DNA from 4 places in the Micromonospora sp. AMSO1212t genome. Region 1 is predicted to be linked to each of the others. Evidence: riboswitches for the same ligand, from Rfam matches in the RefSeq annotation. Region 1 holds a riboswitch; each other region holds the start of a gene.
The links. Region 1 has a riboswitch for cyclic di-AMP ahead of F8279_RS06190 (hypothetical protein). Riboswitches for the same ligand answer to the same signal wherever they lie in the genome.
Positions count from the first base shown of each region.

Region 2: another riboswitch for cyclic di-AMP. It lies ahead of F8279_RS22665 (NlpC/P60 family protein); the one in region 1 lies ahead of F8279_RS06190 (hypothetical protein).
Region 3: another riboswitch for cyclic di-AMP. It lies ahead of F8279_RS02355 (C39 family peptidase); the one in region 1 lies ahead of F8279_RS06190 (hypothetical protein).
Region 4: another riboswitch for cyclic di-AMP. It lies ahead of F8279_RS19470 (hypothetical protein); the one in region 1 lies ahead of F8279_RS06190 (hypothetical protein).

Region 1 is NZ_WBKS01000013.1:50,868-53,033, forward strand. It holds gene F8279_RS06185 (YibE/F family protein) at 1-1,099, shown strand, start outside; cyclic di-AMP (ydaO/yuaA leader) riboswitch at 1,254-1,385, shown strand; gene F8279_RS06190 (hypothetical protein) at 1,389-2,166, shown strand, end outside.
Region 2 is NZ_WBKS01000107.1:8,965-11,130, forward strand. It holds gene F8279_RS22660 (N-acetylmuramoyl-L-alanine amidase) at 1-609, opposite strand, end outside; cyclic di-AMP (ydaO/yuaA leader) riboswitch at 847-981, shown strand; gene F8279_RS22665 (NlpC/P60 family protein) at 995-2,029, shown strand; gene dcd (dCTP deaminase) at 2,079-2,166, opposite strand, start outside.
Region 3 is NZ_WBKS01000004.1:109,738-111,903, reverse strand. It holds gene F8279_RS02360 (hypothetical protein) at 1-640, shown strand, start outside; cyclic di-AMP (ydaO/yuaA leader) riboswitch at 950-1,092, shown strand; gene F8279_RS02355 (C39 family peptidase) at 1,286-2,137, shown strand.
Region 4 is NZ_WBKS01000079.1:12,523-14,688, forward strand. It holds gene F8279_RS19465 (cation diffusion facilitator family transporter) at 1-834, shown strand, start outside; cyclic di-AMP (ydaO/yuaA leader) riboswitch at 978-1,108, shown strand; gene F8279_RS19470 (hypothetical protein) at 1,113-2,166, shown strand, end outside.

The DNA.
Region 1 (2,166 bases):
GACCCGGGTGGTCACCGAGCCCTGCCCCCCGACCCCGGAGGCCCCGGACGGTGGAGGTGGGCCCTGCGGCACGGTGACCGTCACCGCCGAGCAGGGCCCGGACGCGGGCCGGCAGGTCGAGACGCCGATCCCGGCCGGGCCGGGCGCGCCCCGGGTCGCGGTCGGCGACGAGGTCGTCCTGGTCGAGCTGACCGACCCCGCCGATCCGGCGGTGAAGTCCTACAACATCGCCGAACACCAGCGCGGTACGCCGCTGATCTGGCTGATGGTGCTCTTCGCCGCCGCGATCGTGGCGTTCGGCCGCTGGCGCGGGCTCGCCGCGCTCGGCGGCCTGGTGGCCAGCTTCGCCATCCTGCTCGGCTTCGTGCTGCCGGGCATCGGCGCCGGCCAGCCCCCGCTGCTGGTGGCGATCGTGGGCGCCGCGTTGATCATGTTCGTGGTGCTCTACCTGACCCACGGGATCACGGCGCAGACGTCGGTGGCGGTGCTCGGCACGCTCGGCAGCCTGGTGGTCACCGGCGTGCTCGGCCTGCTCGCCACGTCCGCCACCCACCTGACCGGATTCGGCAGCGAGGACGCCACCACGCTGTCCATGTTCCAGGGCGACGTGGACCTGCACGGCCTGCTGCTGGCCGGCATCATCATCGGCTCGCTGGGCGTGCTGGACGACGTCACAGTCACCCAGGCGGCCACCGTCACCGAACTGGCGCACGCCAACCCGGGGCTGTCCCGGCGGCAGCTCTACCGGGCGGCCACCCGGGTCGGCCGGGCCCACATCGCGTCCACCGTCAACACCATCGTGCTGGCGTACGCGGGTGCCTCGCTGCCGCTGCTGCTCCTACTGGTCGCGGACTCCCGCCCGGTGAGCGAGATCCTGACGAGCGAGTTCCTCGCCCAGGAGATCGTCCGCAGCGCGGTGGCCACGCTCGGCCTGATCGCCGCCGTACCGCTGACGACCGGACTGGCCGCGATCGTGACGACCGCCGGACGGCGCTCGCGCGGCGCGGAGCCGGCGGCGCCCGCGGCCCGACCGCCGGCCGGACGGGACGACGCGCTGGAGGCGCTCGGCGGCGGGAAGAGTACGGAGGCCGCATGGTGACACTCCGCAGCGTGACCATCGATTTCAAACGCGACGCTGGTCACGGTGCGCCACGGCGAAATCTCGCTATTGGTCGGCTTCCGGACGTAGATCCTCAGGAGTGCTGTCAGGTAACCTCGCTGCCGGTCACCGCCGAAGGCGCGCACCGGCGCCAGCGGTGCCGCCGCCCAATCGCCCGCGGGCGAGCCGGGGAACCAGGTACATGGGGTGAATCCGCAACAGCGGTAGGGGCCACTTCCGTCCCGAACCCGTCAGCTAACCCGGTCGGCGGCCGACGGAAGGGAACACTGTGACGGCACCCCTGCGCCGCTGGCTGACACCCGTGGTGGCCGTGCTGGCCTCGCTGGCCGTGCTGGCCGGGCCGACCCCGGCGACCGCGGCCCCCACCGCGGCGGCCCCCGGCACTCCCTCGGGACACGAGGAGGACGGCGAACCGCCACTCATCACCGAGGCGATCGACGCCGCCAACCGGAACTTCCTCCAGGCCAAGGCGAAGCTCGCCAAGTCGCAGGACCGCCAGCGGCGGCTGGCGGCCGAGGTGAAGACGGCACAGGCCGAACTCGAAGCGCTCAGCCCTCAGGTCAACCAGCTCGCCGCCCAGTCCTACCGGACCGGCCGGATGGGCGCCATGGCGATGCTGCTGGAGAGCAACTCGCCCGACTCGTTCGTCCGCCGGGTCAACGCCCTGGACGAGCTGAACCTCCTCAACGCGCAGCGCCTGGCCGCCATCAACGCGGTCAAGACCCGCGCCGAGCAGGCCAAGATCGCGCTCGACGCCGAGGTGCGCGAGCAGGAGAAGCAGAAGAACGCGATGGAGCGCGAGAAGGTGCAGGCCGAGCGCGCGCTGAAGCTCGTCGGCGGTCTCGGCTTCACCGGCGGCCTGGTCTCCGCCACCTCACCGGTCGCCAAGATCGCCCCCGGCCGCACCGCCGACGGCGGATGGAAGGCCGAGTCGTGCAGCGAGGACGACCCGACCACCTCGGGCTGCGTCACCCCGCGCACGCTGCACGCGTACAAGGAGGTCCGGCGCGCGGGCTTCAAGCGCTTCGTGGGCTGCTACCGGTCCG
Region 2 (2,166 bases), on a different contig from region 1:
GGTGTCCGCGCCGGAGTACTGGGCCACCGCGGCGTACCAGGCCGCCGGGTCGGTGCCGGCACCGACCGGCCCACCCAGAGCCTTCTGGTACGACGCCAGCAGCGCCGCGCCACCGCGGATGTTCGCGGCCGGGTCGGTGCGCAGCGTCCCCGCGTCGAGCCCGGTCAGCGCGGCGGCGGCGTCGAGCGTCTGGAGCGAGGCGGGCGGCAGCGGGGTCTCCCGCTTCGGTGCGGCGGCCGTGGCCGGATCGAGCTTGAGCGGGCGGGCGTCGTCGCCGCGCGGGTCCTCGTCCTCGTCGACGTGGGCGCTGCCCGGCACGGCGAGGATGTGCGCGGCGTCGGTCAGGTGCATCGGGCCGTAGCCGCCGCTGGTGCTGGGCTGCCCGGTGTGCGTGTCCCAGCGGGACTCCAGATAGGAGACACCGAGCAGCACGTTCTGCGGTACGCCGTACTCGGCTGCTGCGGCGGCGTATTGTTGTTGCCGGTCGCTCGCGGGCGCGGACGTGTCCGGCGCGGCGGTCACCGGGCCGGTCGTCGCCAGCGCGGTGGCCGTGGCCACGGCGGCGGCGAGCAGTATCCGTCTGCCAGACGGCGGGGCGGAGAGGTGCATCGAACCTCCTGGACAGGGATGGGGGTCACTGCGTTTCCACCCTCACTCCGCACACCCGTGAGGGTCAATACCTTTCCAGTGGGTAATCAGCCCTGAAAGAAAATTTCACCTCCGCGCGGGTGCGGCACCTCATCGCGTACGGAGTGTCACGGCGCTGGAAGTTGCGGATCGATAACGGTGGTCCCTACTCTGGTGAATCGTCGGCCGCACGTCTCACCGTCCAACCCGGTCGGTGACGGTCCGACACCGCCGAGTCGCCTTCGGGCGAGCCGGGGAACCAGGTACCTGGGGTGAATCCGCAGCGATGCGGTAGGGCGGCTCCCTTCCCGCCCGAATCCGTCAGCTAACCCGGTAGGCGGTACGGAAGAAGGAGTACGGACGCCCGGTGGCACTCCATGCCCAGCGGCCGTCGTCGAACCGGTCGGTCGACCGGTCCACGGCTGTGCCGCGTACCCGCTGGTCCCGCTTCACCACCGCCCTCGCCGCCCTGGTCGGCACCGCCGTCGTCCTGACCGGCGGCACCACGGCGGCACACGCCGAACCCTCGGTCGCCGAGATCGAGGCCCAGATCGACCGCGACTGGAACAAGCTCGAACCGGTCATCGAACAGGTCAACGCCGTACGCGGGCAGCTCGCCGCGCGGCGCAAGCAGGCCGACGCGCTCGGCCGGCAGATCGCACCCCTCCAGGCCCGGGTGGACGCCGCGCTCGGCCAGGTCGGCGGGCTCGCCGCCGACGCCTACAAGGGCGACAACCTCTCCACAGTCAACGCGCTGCTCGGCAGCCGCTCACCCGGCGATCTGGTCAACGGCCTGGAACTGCTCGACCGCTTCGCGCACCGCCAGCACGAGCAGGTGCGCTCCGTCGCCGCGCTGCGCGACGAGCTGGCGGCGAAGAAGAAGCCGCTGGACGAGATGATCGCCGGTCTGGCGCGTACCGAGGCCCAGCTCGCGGCGAAGAAGAAGCAGATCGACGCCGAGATCGCCAAGCTGGAGAAGCTGCGGCTCAAGGTGTACGGCAAGGGTGGCGGCGGCCCGCTGCGCCCGGCGCCGTGCCCGGCCGGCTACCCCGGCGGCCCGGCCGGGGCGGCGGTCAAGTTCGCCTGCGCCCAGATCGGCAAGATCTACGTCTGGGGCGCGGCCGGACCGGACCACTTCGACTGCTCGGGCCTCACCATGGCCGCGTGGGCCAAGGGCGGCGTCTCGCTGCCGCACAGCGCGCGCCAGCAGCACGGCGTGACGAAGCGGGTCAGCCGCGCCGAGCTGCGCGCCGGTGACCTGGTCTTCTACTACAGCGACCTGCACCACGTGGCGATGTACGTGGGCGACGGCTGGGTGGTGCACGCCTCCCAGTCCGGCAAGCCCATCACGATGAAGCGGGTCGACGACGGCGACATCAACAGCTACGGCCGTCCCGGCTGAGGTCGTGGTCCGGGGCTCCGCCGGTGACGGCGGTGCCCCGGGCGCGGCGTCAGCGGGTCGGCCAGGTGCGCCAGCTCTGCCAGGACCGGCTCGGCGTCGGGCCGCGCTGCCCCTGGTAACGGGAGCCGTAGACGGCC
Region 3 (2,166 bases), on a different contig from region 1:
CGAGCCGGAGGCCGCCCCCGAACCGGCCGACGCCGACGCCGTCCGCCGCGACGATCTGGTCCGCTACGCCGAGGAGGTGGCGGTGGCCGCCGCCGGGGCCGCCCAGACGGCCCGTCGCCGCCGGGAGCAGTGGATTGCCGCGCAGGACGAGGCGGACCGGGCCTGGACCGCGTACGACGAGGCGGACAGCGCCGCCCGCCGCCTGGCCGGCGCCGCCGCGCTGGGCGCCCCGCGCACCCCGCGCACCCCGGGCGAGTACGCGGCCCGGGAGCGCTGGCTGCACCACGCCGCCATGTCGGCGCACTGGCGGGGCGACCTGACCGCCCGTCAGCTCGCCGACGTGCTGGCGCACCGCAACGGGTGGGATCCGCGCCGGCACCCGGCCGAGCAGGAGATCGTGCTGGCCCGCACGGTCAGGGACGGGCGCCGGGCCGGATGGGAGCGCGCCGCCGCGCGGGAACGGACGGCCTGGCGGGACGCGGAACTGGCCGCCGAGGCCGCCCGGACGCTCGCCGCCGAGGCGTACGCGGCAACCATGGCCCTGCGGCCCGCTCTGCCGTACCGGAGTGCGACGACGAGCGCCCTGCCGGTGCCCGCTGCGGTCCGGAACGCGCGGTGGCGCCCGGCCCGGGTCGGCTGACACGCCTCGTCTCGACCGAATCGTTACCCGGAATATGGTGAGCCCGGTCACCCGGGTCACCGAATCGGGCGCGGGGCACAGAACGGGTCATCGAGTCGCGCAATTGCCGGTCGGCTGCTCGCCGTCTGTCCTGTTTCCGCCGTCGGGCGCCGTCGAAACTGCTTGTCCCATTGAGTGAAGTCAGTAACCGGGTGTTCCGAAATCTGTTACCGCGGATCACGTTTACGCAGGTGGGAGCGCTTGGCATGGGACATACCCACCGGTAGTGTCGGCGCGTCCGATGCGGTAATCGATCGCCGACGGCGACGCCGCACCGACCCGCCTAATCGAGTTCCACGAACCGGGGACCCATGAGCAACATCGGGGTGAATCCGCGAGCCTACGGCCCGCGGTAGGGCGTACTTCCCGCCCGAATCCGTCAGCTAACCCGGTCGGCGGCCACGGAAGGAGTTACCCCTCTTGCCCACCCCTCGATCGTCCCCCCGCCTCCACGGCACCGCGGTGCCCGCGCTCGCCTGACGCGCGACCGGCAACCGCCCCCTGGGCGCCCGGCATCACGGGCGTTCCCGATCCCCCGGCCATCCGGCCCCGCCAGCACGTGTGAGCTCCTCCGCGTGCCGGGCCGGCGTGTGCCGCTCACGCCCCGTGGAGGATTTCGTGAAGCACCACCTGAAGCGTCAGCTGCGACGGATCGTCACCGAACGCCCGTACCAGATCATCGCCGGATCGGCCGCCGCGCTCGTGCTGGCCGCCGGTGCCGGCACCGTCGCCGCCGCCGGTGACGACGCCCCGGTCCAGGAGAACACCGCGGCGGTCGCCGATCTCGGCGCCGCCCGCCTCGGCGAGCAGCCCGCCAGCCGCGGCGAGGCCCGTATCGCCGTGCCGCAGGCGTCGCCCAGCGCCTCCGCCGCGCCCAGCGCGTCGCCGAGCGCCTCCCCGTCGAAGAAGGCGGCCGACCCGGACACCACGGCGAAGGCCAAGCCGAAGCCGCCGTCGAGCAAGTCGCTCGACTACGACTACCAGGCGCAGATCAACTACTTCTACTGCGGTCCGGCTGCCGTGCGCAACGCGCTCAGCGCCGCCGGCATCGAGCGCAGCCAGGACGCGCTCGCCGGCCCTCTCGGCACCACCGAGATGGGCACCAACTCGGCCGAGGACACCACCCGGGTGCTCAACCAGCAGGTCAAGGGCAACCCGTACCGGACCCGCATGATTCCCGGCACTGCCACCCCGGCCCAGATGGACCGGCTCCAGGCCGACGTGGTCGAGGCGATCAACAACGGCCGTGGGGTCGTCGCGAACGTCGCCGGTACCGCCACCGACACCAACGGCGGCTGGCACTCGTTCCCGGGCGGCCACTACGTCGCGGTGGTCGGCTACAAGAACGACGGCCGGGCCGTACGCATCGCCGACTCGGCCGACCCGTCGCTGCCCTCGTACTGGGTCACCACGATCGACCTGGCACACTGGGTCTCCACGCGCGGCTACTCCGCCTGAGTCCCGCCCGCCCGCCCCGCTGATCTTGT
Region 4 (2,166 bases), on a different contig from region 1:
CTGCTCGCCGCCCTGATGGTGGTCGAGGCGGTGGCCGCCTTCACGACCGGCTCGCTGGCGCTGCTCTCCGACGCCGGGCACATGTTCACCGACGTCCTCGGCATCGGCATGGCCCTCGCGGCGATCACCGCCACCCGGCGCGCCGGCACCGACCCGCAGCGCACGTTCGGGCTCTACCGGCTGGAGGTGCTCGCCGCCCTCGCCAACGCCGTGCTGCTCGGCGCCGTCGCGATCTACGTCCTGGTCGAGGCGGTACGCCGCTTCGGCGAGCCGCCGGAGGTGCTGGCCGGCCCGATGCTCGTGGTGGCGGTGCTCGGCCTGCTCGCCAACATCGTGGCGTTCGCGCTGCTGCGCGCCGGGTCGAAGGAGAGCATCAACCTGCGCGGGGCGTACCTGGAGGTGCTCGGCGACCTGCTCGGCTCGCTCGGCGTGATCGCCGCCGCGCTGGTCATCACGGTGACCGACTGGTGGTGGGCGGACCCGCTCGTCGCCGTCGGCATCGGCCTGTTCATCCTGCCGCGCACCTGGCGGCTCGGCCGGGCCGCGCTGCGCATCCTGGTGCAGGCCGCGCCGGAACACCTCCAGGTGACCGCCGTGCACGACCGGCTGGCCGCCGTGCCCGGCGTGGCCGAGGTGCACGACCTGCACGTCTGGACGCTCACCTCCGGCATGGAGGTGGCCTCGGCGCACCTGACCACCGACCCGGGCGTGGACCCGGCCGGGGTCCTGGCCGCCGCGCGGGCGGCCCTGCACGAGGACTTCTCCATCGATCACGCCACGTTGCAGGTCGAACCCGGAGCGTCGGCCGGAGTGTGCGGACAGACCGAGTGGTGATTAGGACACACTTAAATCACTGTGGCTATTGTAGTCTTATGCCGGTTTTGCCCCGCCTAGTGGCACTACTCCACGGAGCCGTGCCCGGGCAGCGCCGGTAGTCTCGGTCGCGGCCGCACCCGCGGGCGCCACCGGCCCCGGTGGGGCGGCCGTCGCCTAATCGTCCGCAGGGACGAGCCGGGGAACCACGTACGTGGGGTGCATCCGCGTCAGCGGTAGGGATCTTCCGTCCCGAACCCGTCAGCTAACCCGGTCGGCGTTGACGGAAGGACGTGTGAATGCCCCCAGTGGCACCTGTACGACGGACGGCCGCCCGGTTGGCGGCCCTGCTCGTCGCGACGCTGACCCTCGGCGTCGCGACCGTTCCGGTCTCCCCCGCCTCGGCGGCGCCGGCGACCGGCCTGCTCGCCGCCGCGCCCGGCGACGACGAGGGCGGCACCCCCGAACTGCGCGCACAGCTCGACGCGGCCAGCAAGGGCTGGCTGGAGGCGAAGGCCGCGCTGAACCGGTCGGTGAGCCGCCAGAAGCAACTCAACGAACAACTCAAGACGGTCGGCGCCGAGCTGGCCGTCCGGGACGCCAAGGTCGGCGAGATCGCCGCTGTGGCGTACCGCAACGGCCGCCTGGGCACCGCCGGGGCGCTGCTCGGCAGCAGCAGCCCGGAGGGCTTCATGGACCGGGCCGCCGCGCTGGAGCAGGTCGCCGCGCACGAGGACCGTACGCTGCGCGACCTGATCACCACCCGGGACGAGGCCACCCGCACCCGCGCCCAGCTCGACGGCGAGATCCGCGAGCAGCGCAAGCAGGTGGCGGTGATGGGCAAGCGCAAGGAGCAGGCCGAGCGCGCCCTGGAGGTCGCCAACGACCGTGCCTCGCGCAGCAGCAGCAGCAGCAGCAGCGGCGGCAGCGTCCAGGGCACCTCCAGCAAGAACGCGAAGCCCGCGCCGCGCAACTCGGACGGCTCCTGGCCGTCGGAGTCGTGCAGCGTCAACGACCCGACCCCGGCGAACGGCTGCATCACGCCGCGCACGCTGCACGCGCTGCAACAGGCCAAGGCGGCGGGCTTCACCCGGTACGTCTCGTGCCACCGGCCCAGCGGCTCGGGTGAGCACCCGAAGGGGCGAGCCTGCGACTTCGCCGCGCAGAAGAGCGGCTTCGGCGGCGTGGCCACCGGCGGCGACCGGACGTACGGCAACAACCTGGCCGCGTACTTCGTGCGCAACGCCGACCCGCTCGCCGTGCTCTACGTGATCTGGTTCAAGCAGATCTGGCTGCCCAGCAGCGGGTGGAAGGCGTACAGCGGCGGCAACGGCGACCCGTCCAGCGACCACA